DNA from 2 places in the Synechococcus sp. CBW1004 genome. Region 2 is predicted to be linked to the other one. Evidence: predicted binding sites of a transcription regulator. Region 2 holds the regulator's gene; the other holds the start of a gene.
What was found. Region 2 encodes NtcA, which controls nitrogen genes in cyanobacteria. Its sites were predicted from a motif close to GTANCNNNNGNTAC; they were not measured.
Positions count from the first base shown of each region.

Region 1 (7,257 bases), 360 kb from region 2:
GGCTTACAGACAGAGCAGAGGCAGCGGTTTTCGTCCGGGCATTCGGATCCGAAGCAATCCAGCCATGGCAGAGGCCCAGGCTCATTCCCAGCACGATGGCCAGACGCATGACTCGCTACAAAGAAAAAGAAATCCTGTAGGAGCGTCGAGGTCATCGCTGCATCGATTCACACCGATCAGGAAACCAGCTCTGCAGCCTTCTCAGGCTCTGCTGCGAGCAGAAGCATGACCATCTCGAAACAGACGGCGCAACAATTCCAGACGGCCCTGACTGTGCTCCGTGGGCTTCACCACCGACACCGCCGGAGCCACGATCACGGCAGCCGCCTTCAGTTCCGGCTGCCCGGAGATGGGACAGGACTGTTCATGCATCAGAACATTGACCTCACAGGCCGATTCCTGGCTGAACCCCCAGTGCATCGGCAGAAACACCGAACCGGGGCGAATGCGGTCGCTCACCAGCACCTTGGCGGTGACGCTGCCACGCCTTGAGCTCACGGCCGCCAGCTCGCCATGCATCACCCCGAAGCGCTTGGCGTCATCGGGGTGAATCTCGAGCAGCGGCTCGGGATGCATGGTCTGCAGGCGCTCAACCTTGGCCGTGCGCGTCATCGTGTGCCACTGCCCCAGATAGCGGCCCACCGTGAGCACAAGGGGATAGATCGCACAGGGGGGCTCCGCCAGGCCCATCACAGCGTCAGCCACAAAGCGAGCGCGCCCTGATGGGGTGGGGAAGCAGGCATCGCCATACAGCCGCTTTGAACCACCGCAGGGCTCGCTGCCCTGCGGGAAGGGCCACTGCTGCGGACCATGTTCCACGAGGAGCCCATGACTCAACCCGGACACATCACAGACCCGGCCGGCCGTGAGAGCAGCGAATTCCGCATACACTTCCGCAGCGGAACCATAGCTGAACTGATGCTCGAATCCGAGCCGCCGTCCCAGCTCAGCGAACACCTCCCAGTCAGGCCGGCTCTGACCATGGCGGGGGCGGTAGGAGGGGCAGTAAGTGACACGCCTCTCGGAGTTGGTCATGGCCCCAGCCTTCTCACTCCACTGACTGGAAGGCAGCAGCAGATGGGCATAATGCGAGGTTTCAGTATCAGCATAAGCCTCGCTCACCACCACCAGCTGACAGCTTGCTATCGCGCCCTTCACCCGCTCGAGGTTGGGCAGACTGACCAAAGGATTGGTGGCCACCACCCACCACAGATCAAGCTCCCCGCGCTCCATCGCCTCGATCTGCTGCCAGGCCGACAGCCCCCTAGCCGATGCAATCGACCCGGGGGGGAAGCCCCAGGCTTTCTCAACCTCAGCGCGGTGCTCGTCATTGACCACAAGGCGATAGCCCGGCAGCAAGTGGGCCAGACCGCCGGCTTCACGACCTCCCATGGCATTGGGCTGCCCCGTGAGCGAAAAGGGCCCGGCGCCGGGTTTGCCGATCTGCCCGGTGAGCAGGTGCAGGTTGATCAACCCGCACACCACCGCCGTGCCCTCGCGTCGCTGGTTCACGCCCATCGACCAAAGGCTGAGAATCCGATCCCGCATCGCCCAGAGGGCAGCCACCTCCCTGAGCTGCTGCTCGGTGATGCCACAGATCTGGGTCGTGCGGGCCGGCGTGGCCTCGGCGATCAGCTGGGCAAACTCCGACAGTCCTTCGGTGGCCTCCTCGATAAAGTCGGCATCGAAGCCGCTGACCTCCAACACCAGATGGGCAAGGCCATGCAACAGGGCAAGGTCGGTGCCCGGACGGATGGCCAGATGGTGATCGGCGGCCTTGGTGGTGTCAGTGGAACGGGGATCCACGACCACCACAGTCACGTCCCTGGGATTGCGTTTCTTGCGCTTGAGCAGCCGCTGAAACAGCACCGGATGGCACTCGGCGGTGTTGGTGCCGATCAGAAAAGCCACGCTGCAGTGATCGAGATCGTCGTAGCAGCAGGGAGGCCCGTCGGAGCCGAAGCTGCGGGTGTAGCCCGCCACCGCCGAGCTCATGCAGAGGCGGGAATTGGCATCGAAGTTGTTGGTGCCAAGTGCTCCCTTGAGCAGCTTCTGGGCGAGGTAATAGTCCTCGGTGTGGAACTGCCCGGAGCCATACATGGCGATGGCCCGCGGCCCCTTGCCGGCCAGGGTGCTGCGGATACGCCACTCCAGGAGCTCCAAAGCCTGGTCCCAGCCGATCGCCCGGAATTCCTGGTCTAGACCTGCGCGATACAGCGGTTGCGTGAGTCGCCCCCTGGCCAGGGTCTCCCCCACCGTGGCTCCCTTGATGCACACCTGGCCGAGGCTGGATGGATGCCGGCGATCGCCGCGGGCGGTCCAGATCGGGTTACCATCTGAATCGCGCTTCACTGCCTGACCAGGCTGTGCTGGCGGCATGAGCTCCAGGCCGCAACCTACCCCGCAGTAGGGACACTGACTGCGCACACTGTCGGCAGACGAATCGGTCATCAACAATGGAAAGCTGAGCGGAACAAACAGCGAAGGGGGCGCCTCAGGGCACCCCCGCGACTAATTACACGCACCGCAGCTGAGATCACACCCGAGCCAGAGACACTTCGTCGGCATGTTCATCAGCGAAGGATCCCTTGGGTTCCCTGAGGAAGAAGTAGCAGAGAAGACCCACCACCAGGCCAGCGATGCCAAGGATCTGGAAGAAAGCGCTGTTGGAGGCGGCCACGATCTCGGCGCTGGGCTCGGCTGAATCGCCACCCATCCAGACGGGAAGCAGGCTGAAGATGGTGAGATAGGCCACAGCTCCGACATTGCCGTAAGCACCTACCATGCCGGCGATCTGACCGGTGACTCTCTTCTTCACCAGGGGGACCATCGCGAAGGTGGCGCCCTCACCCGCCTGCACAAAGAAGGAGCAGGCCATGGTGAGCAGAACTGCGATGGCGATGCCAGCTGTACCAGTGAAGGCGCCAGGCTTGATCATGCTCATGACCAGATAACCGAATCCGAGACCAACGGTGAGGAAACCCATCGTGTTCTTGCGGCTGCCCATGCGGTCGGAGATCAGGCCTCCACCTGGGCGCGCCACGAGATTCACGAAGGCATAGCAGGAGGCCAGGATTCCAGCCGTGGCCTTGGGCAAGTCGAAGGTGCTCTCGAAGAAGGCGGGCAACATCGAAACCACCGCAAGCTCGGAACCAAAGTTCACAATATAGGTGAGCTCAAGAATGGCTACCTGCTTGAACTCGTAGCGATCCTCTTTGGAGTAGGTCTTGTTGCCGAGGATGAGGTCGCGGTTGGTGCGGACAATACCCCAGGTCTGGAAAGCAAACCAGATGAGCACCAAGACCATGCCGATCGTGTAGCCAGTCGCATCGAGGAATTTCACCTTCTGCAATCGCCACACCAACACTGCAAGAATGACAGCAAACGGCACATTCATCCCGAGAAGACCCCAGAAATCCCTCAGAGAAGTGACCTCAAGACCAGCAGACTTGGCCGGCTTCTGGTAAGCTTTACCGGGGGGAGTATCGGTTATATTGGCATAGTAGATGAAACCGTAGACGGCTGAGATGACACCGGTAAGCGCAATGGCGCCGCGCCAGTTAAGAATTTCGCCAGTGGGCAGCTCAAAGCCTCCGGAAAACGAAAGCCACCCAGCCACAATCACCATGGTCAGAGCAGAGAAAGCGGATCCGAAGTTTCCCCAACCTCCATAGACGCCTTCAGCCAGGCCGATTTCCTTAGGGGGGAACCATTCCGCCACCATCCGGATACCAATCACAAAGCCGGCGCCCACGATGGAGAGAAGTAGACGGGCTACGACCAGTTGGCTGAAGTCCTGAGCGGCAGAAAACATCAGACAAGGAATCGCGGCAAAGACCAGCAATGTGGAATAAGTGATGCGCGGTCCAAACTTATCGAGGAGCATCCCGATCAGGATGCGGGCCGGCACGGTGAGGGCAACGTTGCAGATTGCCAGGGTACGGATCTGCGGCACAGACAGACCAAAATCGGCCTTGATCGTGGTTGCCAGGGGAGCAAGATTGAACCAGACAACAAATGTCAGAAAAAAGGCGAACCAGGTGAGATGAAGTGTTCGATATCTACCCTGGAGCGACCAAAGATCGCTTAACATAAAAAATGCGCGATTGAGGGTAAGGTCCCTGGCCCTCAAAACGAACGCGACCGGGCGATGGCTGTGACGGCGCATATGCAAACCGTCTGTTGATTACACCACCCTGCCCTGCGAGACCATTGTGGCTATTGCTACGGAAGGTGAACCTGGCACCACGACCCATCGGACGCATGAGCCGCCATCCGACCACACTGGGATCATCTCGTCACAGGTTCATAGCCCTGAGCCCCTCTCACGCCAGCACCTGCTTCGGCTTTGAGGCCGACTTCACGGCCGAACTGCGCTGCATTCCGATGGCGGTCCGGCGCAAGCTCGATCTTGCCGGCGTGAAGCTCAAGCTGCAGCACTGGAGTGAGCTGAGCCCCGCCGAACGGTCCCAGCTGCTGACCTGGCCCGACGATGCCGCGGCGATCGAAGCGCTTCACCGGCACCTGCTCGCCCGAACGGAAACTCTGGGGCCGGGCCGGGCCCGGGAACTGCCGCGCCCCTCAGCGGAACCCTGGCAGCAGAGGGAGCGTGTGCCGGAATTGCTGGCCGCCTCCTGCGCCCAGCTGGGCCTCCCCCTGCGGACGGACGGCTGGGCTGGGCTCAACGAGCTGCAGCGCTTCGCGCTGGTGAAGCTCAGCCATCCCGGCCACGAACACCGCAATCTGCCGCGGGCTCTGGCCGAGTTCGGCCTGCTGGAGCAGGAAGCTTGAGCGATGCGCCGCTGAGGGAGCTCCTGCACTGCTGCATGCTCTGCGGCAGCGGGAGACGGAGGACGGGAGCAACAAGGCCCTGCTCACCCTCGCCGAGGGCGGCACCTGGCTGGAGTGCACACTCAGCTGGTGGCGAAGCTGTGGCGGCGGATCAACCTGACCTTGCTGAGCCGCTACCAGCACCACCTGGAGTGTGCCGAGATGCTGCCGAACCCGGCGGTGATCTGCGCCATTGCCGATAAGGCTCCCTGGGAAGGGCCGCTGCTGACGCCTCACCGGCGATTGCCGGGCCATACCGACCAATCCGTGCAGCACTGACCCGTCGACATTCCGGGGCAGGGTCTCGAGACCCTCCACACTGCACGAGACGGGCGGAGACGGACCGGATCCACCTAGCCCACGACGGCCTGCGATCCCAGCCCCCGCTGGGCCTCTACCCGTTACAGGCCTTCTCCCATCGAACCTGTGGCGTCCAGGCTGGCCAGGGCACCTCAAGATCCATCAACCCAGTGGCGTGGGTGGTGATGACAGCGCGATCAAGACCCTCTCGCTCGGGCACCAGGTAGCCGACGGCGCACTGCAGGGCCATGCCGATCAGCGGCCGGGAGAGCGACATCACAGCAGGGGAACCATCACTGCCACGGCTGTGGCGGCAGCCGGGCGCTGCCCCGAGGCGAGCGGCTGGACCCATCAGACCTATCAGCCAAGCCAATCAATCAAGCATTGACCCATAAGCAGAGGCCCCGTAATTTTGCGGGCCAACCGAGCCGAGCTGATGACGATCTCACCTCTGACAACCGATGAACGTGCCGAGGCCTCCCTTCTCCAACCGGGACGCGCCGCTCCGCCCGGAGAGGCCGTCCAGCCTGATCCGACCGCGGCGCCGCCTCCCTTCTCGCGCGTGCCGTGGCACCAGCAGTTCCGCCGGCCGCAGATCGTTCAGGCTCTCGAAGCGGTGCAGGATCTGATCGCTGTCTCGCTGTGCCTGGGACTCTTCTGCGTGATGGCACTGCAACTGAAGGGCATCTTCGCCTCCCTGCTCAGCAAGCCGCAGTTTCACGCCATCACCGCCGATATTCTCTTCATCCTGATCCTGGTGGAGCTGTTCCGCCTGCTGATCATCTATCTGCAGGAACAGCGGGTGTCGATCGGTGTGTCGGTCGAGATCGCGATCGTGTCGGTGCTGCGCGAAGTGATTGTCAACGGTGTGCTCGAGACGGAGTGGCAGCAGATGCTGGCGGTCTGCCTGTTCCTGGCCACCGCCGCCCTGCTGATGGTGGTGCGTGTCTGGCTGCCGCCCACCTTCGCCGGCGTCGATCCCGAAGCGCGGGTCTCGGCGCGGATGCGACTGCACCACGAGGGCGAATGAGCCCGACGGGCCTGCCCATACCCAGGGCTGGCGCAGCATCGGCCCCGCTCCTGGAAGACTCTCCGCCGCTGCGCGCCTGCCTGCTCAGCGGCGGCGTCAGCCGGCGCATGGGCCGCGACAAGGCACTGCTGCTCCACCCCGAAGGCGGCACCTGGCTGGAGCGCACCCTGCGGCTGCTGCTGGCCCTGCAGATCCCGGTGACGCTGTTCAGCCGCCATGAGCAGCATCTGAGGATCGCCCATGCCCTGAGCTGGGATGCGCCAGGCAACTCCGAGACGCCGGCGGACCCTGCCACGGCAGCGACGCGCCAGGGAGACGTCGTCGCGCCAGCCAGGACCGCTGCGATCACACCTCTGGAGGAACCGCCGCCCTGGGAGGGCCCCCTGCTGGCGCTGCAGCGCCTGATGCAGCGGTATGACGGCGAACGCCTGCTGCTCTGCCCCGTGGACATGCCCGATCTCAGCCTCGCGGTCCTGCAGGACCTGCTGACGGCAACCGCAGAGAGCCCCGGCGGCAGGATCCACCTGGCCCACGACGGCAAGCGCCTGCAGCCCCTGCTGGGGGTCTATCCGAGCCTGGAACCGCTGCGTTCCGAACTGACAGCGGCTGTGCAACGGGGCGAACGGCGGCTGCAGGGCTGGCTGGCCACCCAGGCGATCAAGACCGTGCGGCTCGATCCAAAGGCCCTTCGCAACGTGAACCATCCGCAGGATGCAGCCGCACCCGGCGCCGTCAGTCGCACGGAACGTGAACCCTCGACATGACCCGGCCTGAACCTGAACGCTCCAGAGGGAACGCTCCTCGATGGGATCGGGCGGCCGGCCGGCAGCCAGGAGGAAGCTGAACCTCCGACCGGGACGCTGCCCGAAGCGGTCAGCCGGCCGAGCCCCCGGACCGATCCCCTGGCGATCCGCCCAGCTCCTCCGCCCTGCGCTCACAGCGGCCCAGCTCCGCCTCCAGCAACGCCAGCAGCTCCTCGCGCGGCGCCGGCAGCGGGAACGGCCCCTGCTCGTAGCGGGCCTCCACGGCAAACACCTGCAGCTCAGCCAGCTGGGGCAGCAGGGGCTGATCCGCCAGCGCCGCCAGGTCTTCGAGCC
Region 1 is NZ_CP060397.1:3,311,590-3,318,846, reverse strand. It holds gene H8F25_RS15745 (molybdopterin oxidoreductase family protein) at 202-2,451, opposite strand; gene H8F25_RS15740 (NarK family nitrate/nitrite MFS transporter) at 2,537-4,093, opposite strand; gene H8F25_RS15735 (nitrate reductase associated protein) at 4,387-4,791, shown strand; gene H8F25_RS15730 (hypothetical protein) at 4,921-5,109, shown strand; gene H8F25_RS15725 (hypothetical protein) at 5,225-5,407, opposite strand; gene H8F25_RS15720 (phosphate-starvation-inducible PsiE family protein) at 5,567-6,160, shown strand; gene H8F25_RS15715 (molybdenum cofactor guanylyltransferase) at 6,157-6,924, shown strand; gene H8F25_RS15710 (HEPN domain-containing protein) at 7,034-7,257, opposite strand, start outside.
Region 1: the regulator NtcA is predicted to act here: its motif matches at 4,215-4,228, upstream of H8F25_RS15740 (NarK family nitrate/nitrite MFS transporter).

Region 2 (7,257 bases):
CGCGGCTGCCCAGGCCGGCCGTGCGCAGGGCCTGGCTGAACACCGCCGCCATGCTGCCGCGGAACGGCGCGGTGTGGATCTGCAGCAGACCCTCGGGCTGGGGCACCAGCTGCACGGGCGTCGGCGTCGGCAGACCGGTGAGCCGGGGTGCTCCGCTGCCCTGGTTGTGCACCTCGCCGCGGCCGTGACCGGAGGGGCGGGAGGGCTGACGGTGGGCAGGGAGGCTGACGGTCATTCGGGGAAGCGGTCGGAGCCTGGGGCAGGCGGCCGTGGGTGGGTCCTGTGCCGGGAGGGCCGCGGGCGCCGAAGCGTCCCCGGCGGGCGGCTGGCTGCGCCGCGCCGGGGAGAGCGGCCGGGGTGCCGCTGAACCTGAATGTAGCGGCAGGGACAGGCTCTGCACACCACCGGTGGCGCAAACAGACGTACCACCGCGGCGGCCTAGCCTGCCTGCAGCCGCCCCGTCTGTCCTTGATCCCGTCCGTTCCGCCGGTCTCGCCGCCCTGGCCTGAATCCAGCAGCGACGTCGCAGGCGAGGGGCCTGCCACCACGGCCGAGGCCCCCGGTCCACGCCGGGACGGCCGTGCTGCCGATGACCAGCGGCCGGTGCGCATCGTCTGGGATCCGATGGGGTTCGCGCTCAGCTCGCTGACGATCGAGACCGGCCGCACCCGGGTGCTCTGCAGCGTGTGTCTGGAGGAGGATCTGCCCCGTTGGCGGCGGGGCTCCGGCAGCGGCTGGCTCAGCGCCGAATACCGGCTGCTGCCGGCCTCCACCCCCAGCCGCCAGCCGCGCGAGCTGATGAAGCTCTCCGGTCGCACCCAGGAGATCCAGCGCCTGATCGGCCGCAGCCTGCGGGCCAGCCTCGATCTCGCGGCCCTCGGAGAGCGAAGCCTCCTGGTGGACTGCGACGTGCTCCAGGCCGACGCCGGCACCCGCACCGCCGCGATCACGGGCGCCTGGCTGGCGGTGGCCGCCGCGCTCGAGCGTCTGCAGCGCCGGGGCGTGCTCAGCGCCTCCCCCCTGCGTCAGCAGGTGGCCGCCATCTCGGTGGGGTTGGTCGAGGGCCAGCCCCTGCTGGATCTGGACTACAGCGAGGACAGCCGCGCCGACGTGGATCTCAACGTGGTGATGGACGGAGAGCAGCGTCTGCTGGAGATCCAGGGCACCGCGGAGGGCGCCCCGTTCAGCCGAGGCCAGCTCGACGCCCTGCTGGATCTGGCCGGTGTCGGCATCGCCCGGCTGCAGGAGCTGCAGCGCCGGGCGCTCACCGAGGCGGCGCCGGCTGCCTGAGGCGGGCATACCCCCTCCCCAGGCCCCGGAGGCCCTGGCGCCCGGGATTCACCTGTCGGGTCACTGCCGGTGGCCGGCATCGAGGCTGGTGCCCGGCACTCCCGTCGCCAGAGCCAGGAGGGCGCGTCGGCAGCAGGCGTTCAGGTGGCCTGCGCCGTCCTGGCTGGCGCTTCCACCGTCGTGCGGGTTGTCGCCGCTGCTGCCTCGGCGGCAAACCGTGTGGGTTGCTACAAGGCATGGGCGGAACGATCCGTAGCTTCCGATCACTTCAAGCCCTGCCGATGGTCGGCGCCACCCGCGGGTTCAGCCGCTACGCCAATACTCCTTCCACGGGCACCCCTGGGGCCGGTCTCACCGCCCCCGGCGCGCCGCCTCCGAGCACCACCCTCGCGGAGGTGATCCGCTCCCTTGCGGGCAGCAGTGTCGAATCGGTGGAGCGGGGCAAGACGATCTTCTTCCCCGGTGATCCCGCTGAGCGGGTCTACCTGTTGCGTCGTGGCGCCGTCCGCCTGTCGCGCGTCTACGAATCGGGCGAGGAGATCACTGTGGCTCTGCTGCGTGAGAACAGTCTGTTCGGAGTGTTATCGCTGCTCACCGGCCAGCGATCGGATCGCTTCTATCACGCGATCGCCTTCACGCGGGTCGAGATGATCACCGCTCCCGCCACCTCGGTGCGGCGCGCCATCGAGCAGGACGCCAGCGTCGGCCTGCTGCTGCTGCAGGGCCTCTCCTCGCGCATCCTGCAGACCGAAACGATGATCGAGACGCTCACCCACCGCGACATGAGTTCGCGGCTGGTGAGCTTCCTGTTGGTGCTCTGCCGCGATTTCGGCGTCCCGAGCAGCGAGGGCATCACCATTGATCTGCGCCTCTCCCACCAGGCCATCGCCGAGGCGATCGGCTCCACCCGCGTCACGATCACCCGCCTGCTGGGAGATCTGCGCAACGAGGGCCTGCTGCAGATCGACCGCAAGAAGATCACAGTGTTCGACCCCATCGCTCTGGCGAAACGGTTCAGCTGAAGCCCCTCCGGGGCCGGCAGGGATACTGGGGCGTTCCTGGAGGAGGGTGTGTCCGGCTGGCTGCTGATCCTGGCGTTGCTCGTGCTGGGCGGTGTCCTCTCCACCCTCGGCGACAGGCTGGGCAGCACGGTGGGCAAGGCCCGGCTCAGCCTCCTGGGGCTGCGGCCGAAGAACACCGCCGTCGTGATCACCGCTCTCACCGGCGCCCTGATCAGTGCCGTCTCGCTCGGGCTGATGCTGCTGGTGAGCGAGCGGCTGCGGGTGGGGCTGTTCGAGCTCGACCAGCTGCAGGAGCGTCTGCATCAGAGCCGCATGGCCCTCGAGCGCAGCAGTGCGGACCTGCGCCGCAGTCAGGCGGAGCTCTCACGCGCCGAGCAGGGGCGCCGCCAGGCTGTGAGCGGTCGTCAGCAGGCCCTGGCCAGCCAGCGGAGCGCCGAGCGGCAGCTCGCCCAGGCCACCAGTCGCGTGGCCAGCCTGCGCCAGGAGCTGCAGCCCCTGCAGCGCCAGCGGGCACGTCTGGAGAGCGAGCGCAGCCGCCTCAGCCGTGAGGTGCGCGGCCGCGACGCCGAGATCCGCCGCAATGAGGCCGAGCTGCAGCGGGTGCGCCAGCGCATCGCCGCCGGTGAGCAGGAGCTCAAGCAGCTCGAGAACAATGTCATCGCCCTGCGGCGCGGCGATGTCGTCATCGCCAGCGGTCAGCCCCTGGCGACAGCGAAGGTCCGCCTGGAGCGGGCCGGTCAGGCCCGCGAGGTGATCGACGCGCTGCTCCAGCAGGCCAACCTCGTCGCCTTCCAGCGGCTGCTGCCTGGGCAGAAGCCGGATCGCCAGATCCTGCTGGTGCCCCGCAACGACATCAACCGGCTCTCGTCGCTGCTGGCCCAGCGCGGCACCTGGGTGGTGAGCATCCTCTCCGCCAGCAATGTGCTGCGCGGGGAACAGCGGGTGCTCGCCTTCGCCGAGCTGCGCCCCAACCGTCAGGTGACGCGCCAGGGCGAGGTGCTCGCCCGCACCACCCTCGACGGCGATGAGCGTGGGGCGGAGCTGGTGCGCAGCCGCCTCAACCTGCTGCTGGCCGCCGCCTTCGCCAAGGTGCAGCGCCAGGGGACCCTGGTGGATGGCCTTCAGTTCGATGTGAACGACTTCAACGAGCTGGGCCGTGCGCTGGCCGAACGCCCCGTCGGCCAGGAGGCCAACCTCGAGGCCGTGGCCCGCGTGGATGCGGACACCCCGGATCCGATCGTCGTCGAGCTGCGCTGGGTGGGGCTTCGTGCCGGGGGTGACGGCAGGCCTCAGCGATCGCAGTGACCGTCTGGCGGCGGGTCGCGGCCGCTGGCGTGGCCGTGACAACGCTCCGGGCGGCGCACACTCGGGTGGCTTCGCGCTCGCCCGTGGCAATGGCTTGTGGGGGCGTGTGCCTGCGGTGGAGGTGCCCTGCGGACTCGGATGGTCGATGCAGGTCAGCGGCTGCCGCTGCCCCACGGGACAGTCAGGATCGATCCGTGTGCCGCGGCCCCCAGGGTGGCGGGTCTGCCGTCCTTCGTTGCGTCGCCAGCTCAGGCTCATGGTTCCCGCCGCCTTCACTCCCCGCCGCGATCCCGGCGCCGCGATCCCCTCCGAGGGGCCGCTGGCCGGCCTGGATCCTGGACGCAGCAAGTGCGGTCTGGTGCTGAGCGATCCGCAACGCCGCCGTATCCGTGTGGCCCGGGTGCTGCCGCCGGAGGCGGCCTGGCAGGAGCTGCAGCGCTGGCGAAGGCAGGACGGGCTGGTGGCGGTGGTGCTCGGGGATGGCACCGGTTCGCAGGCCTGGCAGGCGCGCCTGACCCCGTTGCTGCCGGTCTGTCTGGTGGAGGAACGGGGCACGACGCTGGCCGCCCGAGAACGCTTCTGGCAGCTCGAACCGCCTCGGGGCTGGCGTCGCCTGCTGCCGGCGGGGCTGCGGCAGCCCCCGCGCGACTGGGATGACGTGGTGGCCCAACTGCTGCTGGAGCGGTATCTGGGCCATCCGCTCGAGCGTTGCGAGGCTGATGGGCTGCCTCCGATCAGAACTTCGCCCGCACGGTGAAGGCGTAGTCGCCACCGGGTTCGAGCTGATAGTCGGCGCGCAGCAGGAAGCGAAGCAGGGCGTCCTGGATCAGGGCCCGCCCCAGCGAGGGCTCCACGCGCAGCTCGCCCCGGTCAAAGGCCCAGCAGAAGCTCCACTGGAACCCGCCGGCGATCACCTCTCCCTCCAGCACCGCCGGGCGGAAGCTGCGGCGCAGCACGCGCAGCTGGGCATGGGTGGTCGGCAGCCGGGCCATGCCCTTCAGGATGCCTGCTCGCTGATCCGGAAACCGTTCAGCCGGTTGCCGGCCCGCTCGAGGCCCTGACGGCGGATCAGATCCACGCCCGTGAGCACCTCGTCGAGCACCTGATCCAGGATCGGCCGCTCCTCGGCGTTGAACCGTCCCAGCACGTGGGACACGGTGCGCTCGCGCCGCTGGCTGGGGTCTCCGGCCGGGGCACCGATGCCGATCCGCAGCCGTGCGAAGGCCTCCGTCCCCAGATGGGCGATGGTGCTGCGCAGACCGTTGTGGCCCCCGGCACTGCCCGAGGCCCGCAGGCGCAACCGGCCGAAGGGCAGATCCATGTCGTCGACGATCACCAGGAGCTGCTGGGGGGTGAGGCCGAACCAGTCGAGAGCGGCACGGATCGAGCGGCCGCTGTCGTTCATGTAGGTCTGGGGCTTGAGCAGTCGCACACGCCGGGCGCCGCTGCCGACGTCGGCGAGCAGCCCATGCAGCCGGCCCTGCTGGCGGTAGCTGCCACGTTCGTGCTCCACGAGACGATCGAGGGCGAGAAAGCCGACGTTGTGGCGGGTGTCGCTATAGCGATCGCCGGGATTCCCCAGGCCGACGAGCAGTTGCAGATCCAAGCGTGGCCAGACAGGAGCTCAGCTGGCTGAGGCGCCGCTGGGGGACGAGGCTTCGGTCGCTGCCGAGTTGGCGACGGTGGCTGTCCCGACTTCGGCGGCAGCGGTTGTGGTGGCGGCTGCCTGCGACTGAGAGGACTCCGGCGTGGCGTCCAGAGCGGTGCGGAACTGCTCTTCGAAACCCTGGGAGGCGGACTGGAGGCCCTTGAGGGTGCGTCCCAGGGTCTTGCCCAGTTCGGGCAGGCGCTTGGGGCCGAACACAAGCAGAGCGATGGCGGCGATCACCGCCATTTCCGGCAGGCCGATACCGAAGACGTTCATGGGAGAGAGGGTGCCGCCGCGGGCGGAATCAGCCGATGCCGTTCCAGTTGACGTTGATGCCTTCGAGAAGCAGCGACTTGTTGTACAGCTGCAGGATCACCAACAGGAACACCAGGAACAGCGCCATGAACACGCCCATCACCGGGGTGGTGCCCCAGCCCGGGACCACCTTGCCGTACTCGGAGTTCAGCGGACGCAGGATGTCTCCCAGGCGGGTGCGTTGAGCCATGGCCGATCGAAGCTCTCAGGCTGGAGGTCGTGGCCGGTAGTGTACGAGCCTCGGCGGCCCCTTCGTTGGGCCTGTCGAGAGTTGTGACGCTCCCGCTGCCTTTCCCCCCCCCCGTACCCCATGGATCCCTCCAGCACCTCTCCGGCCCTGTCCGTGGCGATTGCGGTGCTGGTGGTGCTGCTGGCTCTGACCGGTTTCGGGATCTACACCGCCTTCGGGCCCCCGTCGCGGGGTCTCACCGACCCCTTCGACGACCACGACGACTGAAGCTGGCTTCAGGCCCTGCCTGCTCCAGGGCGCCAAAGCGGTCGGGGTTCTGTATCAGGTCTCCCCTGCCCACTCCGCTCCAGGGCTGGCTGTGGTCAGGCTTCTGGCTCACAGACGATCCGCCAGCAGCAGAGCTCCCACGGGCGGATGAGCAGCGGATCAGCGCCGGTCGGCTCCGGCGTCGGCTGATCCAGTGCGTCGACCCGCTGCAGCACCCGCCAGGGAGCGGGCAGCCGCAGCCGGTGACGGCAGGGGCCCTCGTTCTGCACGGTGAGGATCAGCGCCGCCGGTTCCTCCTGCGGCTGCGAGAGCAGCGCCATGGGCTCCACCCCGGCCATCGGCCCGGCTGCACGCAGGCCCACGAGGCGCAGGTCGGCCTCCAACGCCGGGAATCCCGGCCAGGCGCCTCGCCGGCGTGACGTAAGCGCTGGTTGCATCGACGCCTCGGGTCTTGGCGGGGGCACGGACGCTGCCTGCGCCCCGGCGCTCCTGGTTCTGCAGGCTGTCTTGGCCTCCGTGCTCTGCTCGGCCGTGCGCTCCTCCGGAGGGTGGGCCGGTCGCAGCCACAGCGGCTCGCGCAGTCGCCTCGCCTCCTTGGGCACCCCGGCCTGTCTCCAGCCGCCCGAAGCGGGCATCAGGGCCAGGCGCTGGCGCTGCCAGCCGTTGTCGGCGCCCGGATCAGGCCAGGTGGGAGCCCGCAGCAGGGAAACCGTCAGCCGCTCCGCTCCAGCCGAGACCCCCTGAGGACCATCGAGCAGCACCGCCAGCTCCGGGGCGGCGATCCAGCTCAGGGCCGTGACCTCCCAGCGGGCCTGCTCCCGCGGTGTGCGCGGCTCCGCCGGGCGCTCGAGCACGCCACCGGTGCAATCCGCCGCCCAGCGGGGCTGGGGGGCCGCCAGGGGAATCTCCAGCTGCAGCAGCTCATGGCGCTGCCGCCACCGCACGCTCAGCATCAGTTCGAGGGCGGGGCTGCCCGCCAGCAGGCGCAGGCTCAGCCGCAGATGGCTCCCGCCGCACCGTCCCCGCCAGACCAGCTCGGCGCACAGGGGGCCGTCGGCCTGCACGGTCGGGCCCGGCTGCCAGTTCCATGCGAGCGGATGGTCGCGATGATCGGGAGCCAGGTCCCAGGCATCCCAGAATTCGCCCTGATCGCGCCAACGGCACCAGCGCAGCGGGGCGCCGAGCAACGCCCGGCCCGTGGCGTCCCACAGCTGCTCCAC
Region 2 is NZ_CP060397.1:2,948,374-2,955,630, forward strand. It holds gene H8F25_RS13960 (cob(I)yrinic acid a,c-diamide adenosyltransferase) at 1-235, opposite strand, end outside; gene rph (ribonuclease PH) at 469-1,290, shown strand; gene ntcA (global nitrogen regulator NtcA) at 1,572-2,312, shown strand; gene H8F25_RS13975 (DUF3084 domain-containing protein) at 2,361-3,617, shown strand; gene H8F25_RS13980 (resolvase) at 3,874-4,374, shown strand; gene H8F25_RS13985 (DUF3146 family protein) at 4,352-4,609, opposite strand; gene pth (aminoacyl-tRNA hydrolase) at 4,615-5,223, opposite strand; gene H8F25_RS13995 (TatA/E family twin arginine-targeting protein translocase) at 5,242-5,541, opposite strand; gene psbH (photosystem II reaction center phosphoprotein PsbH) at 5,570-5,770, opposite strand; gene psbN (photosystem II reaction center protein PsbN) at 5,891-6,037, shown strand; gene H8F25_RS14010 (glycoside hydrolase family 38 C-terminal domain-containing protein) at 6,133-7,257, opposite strand, start outside.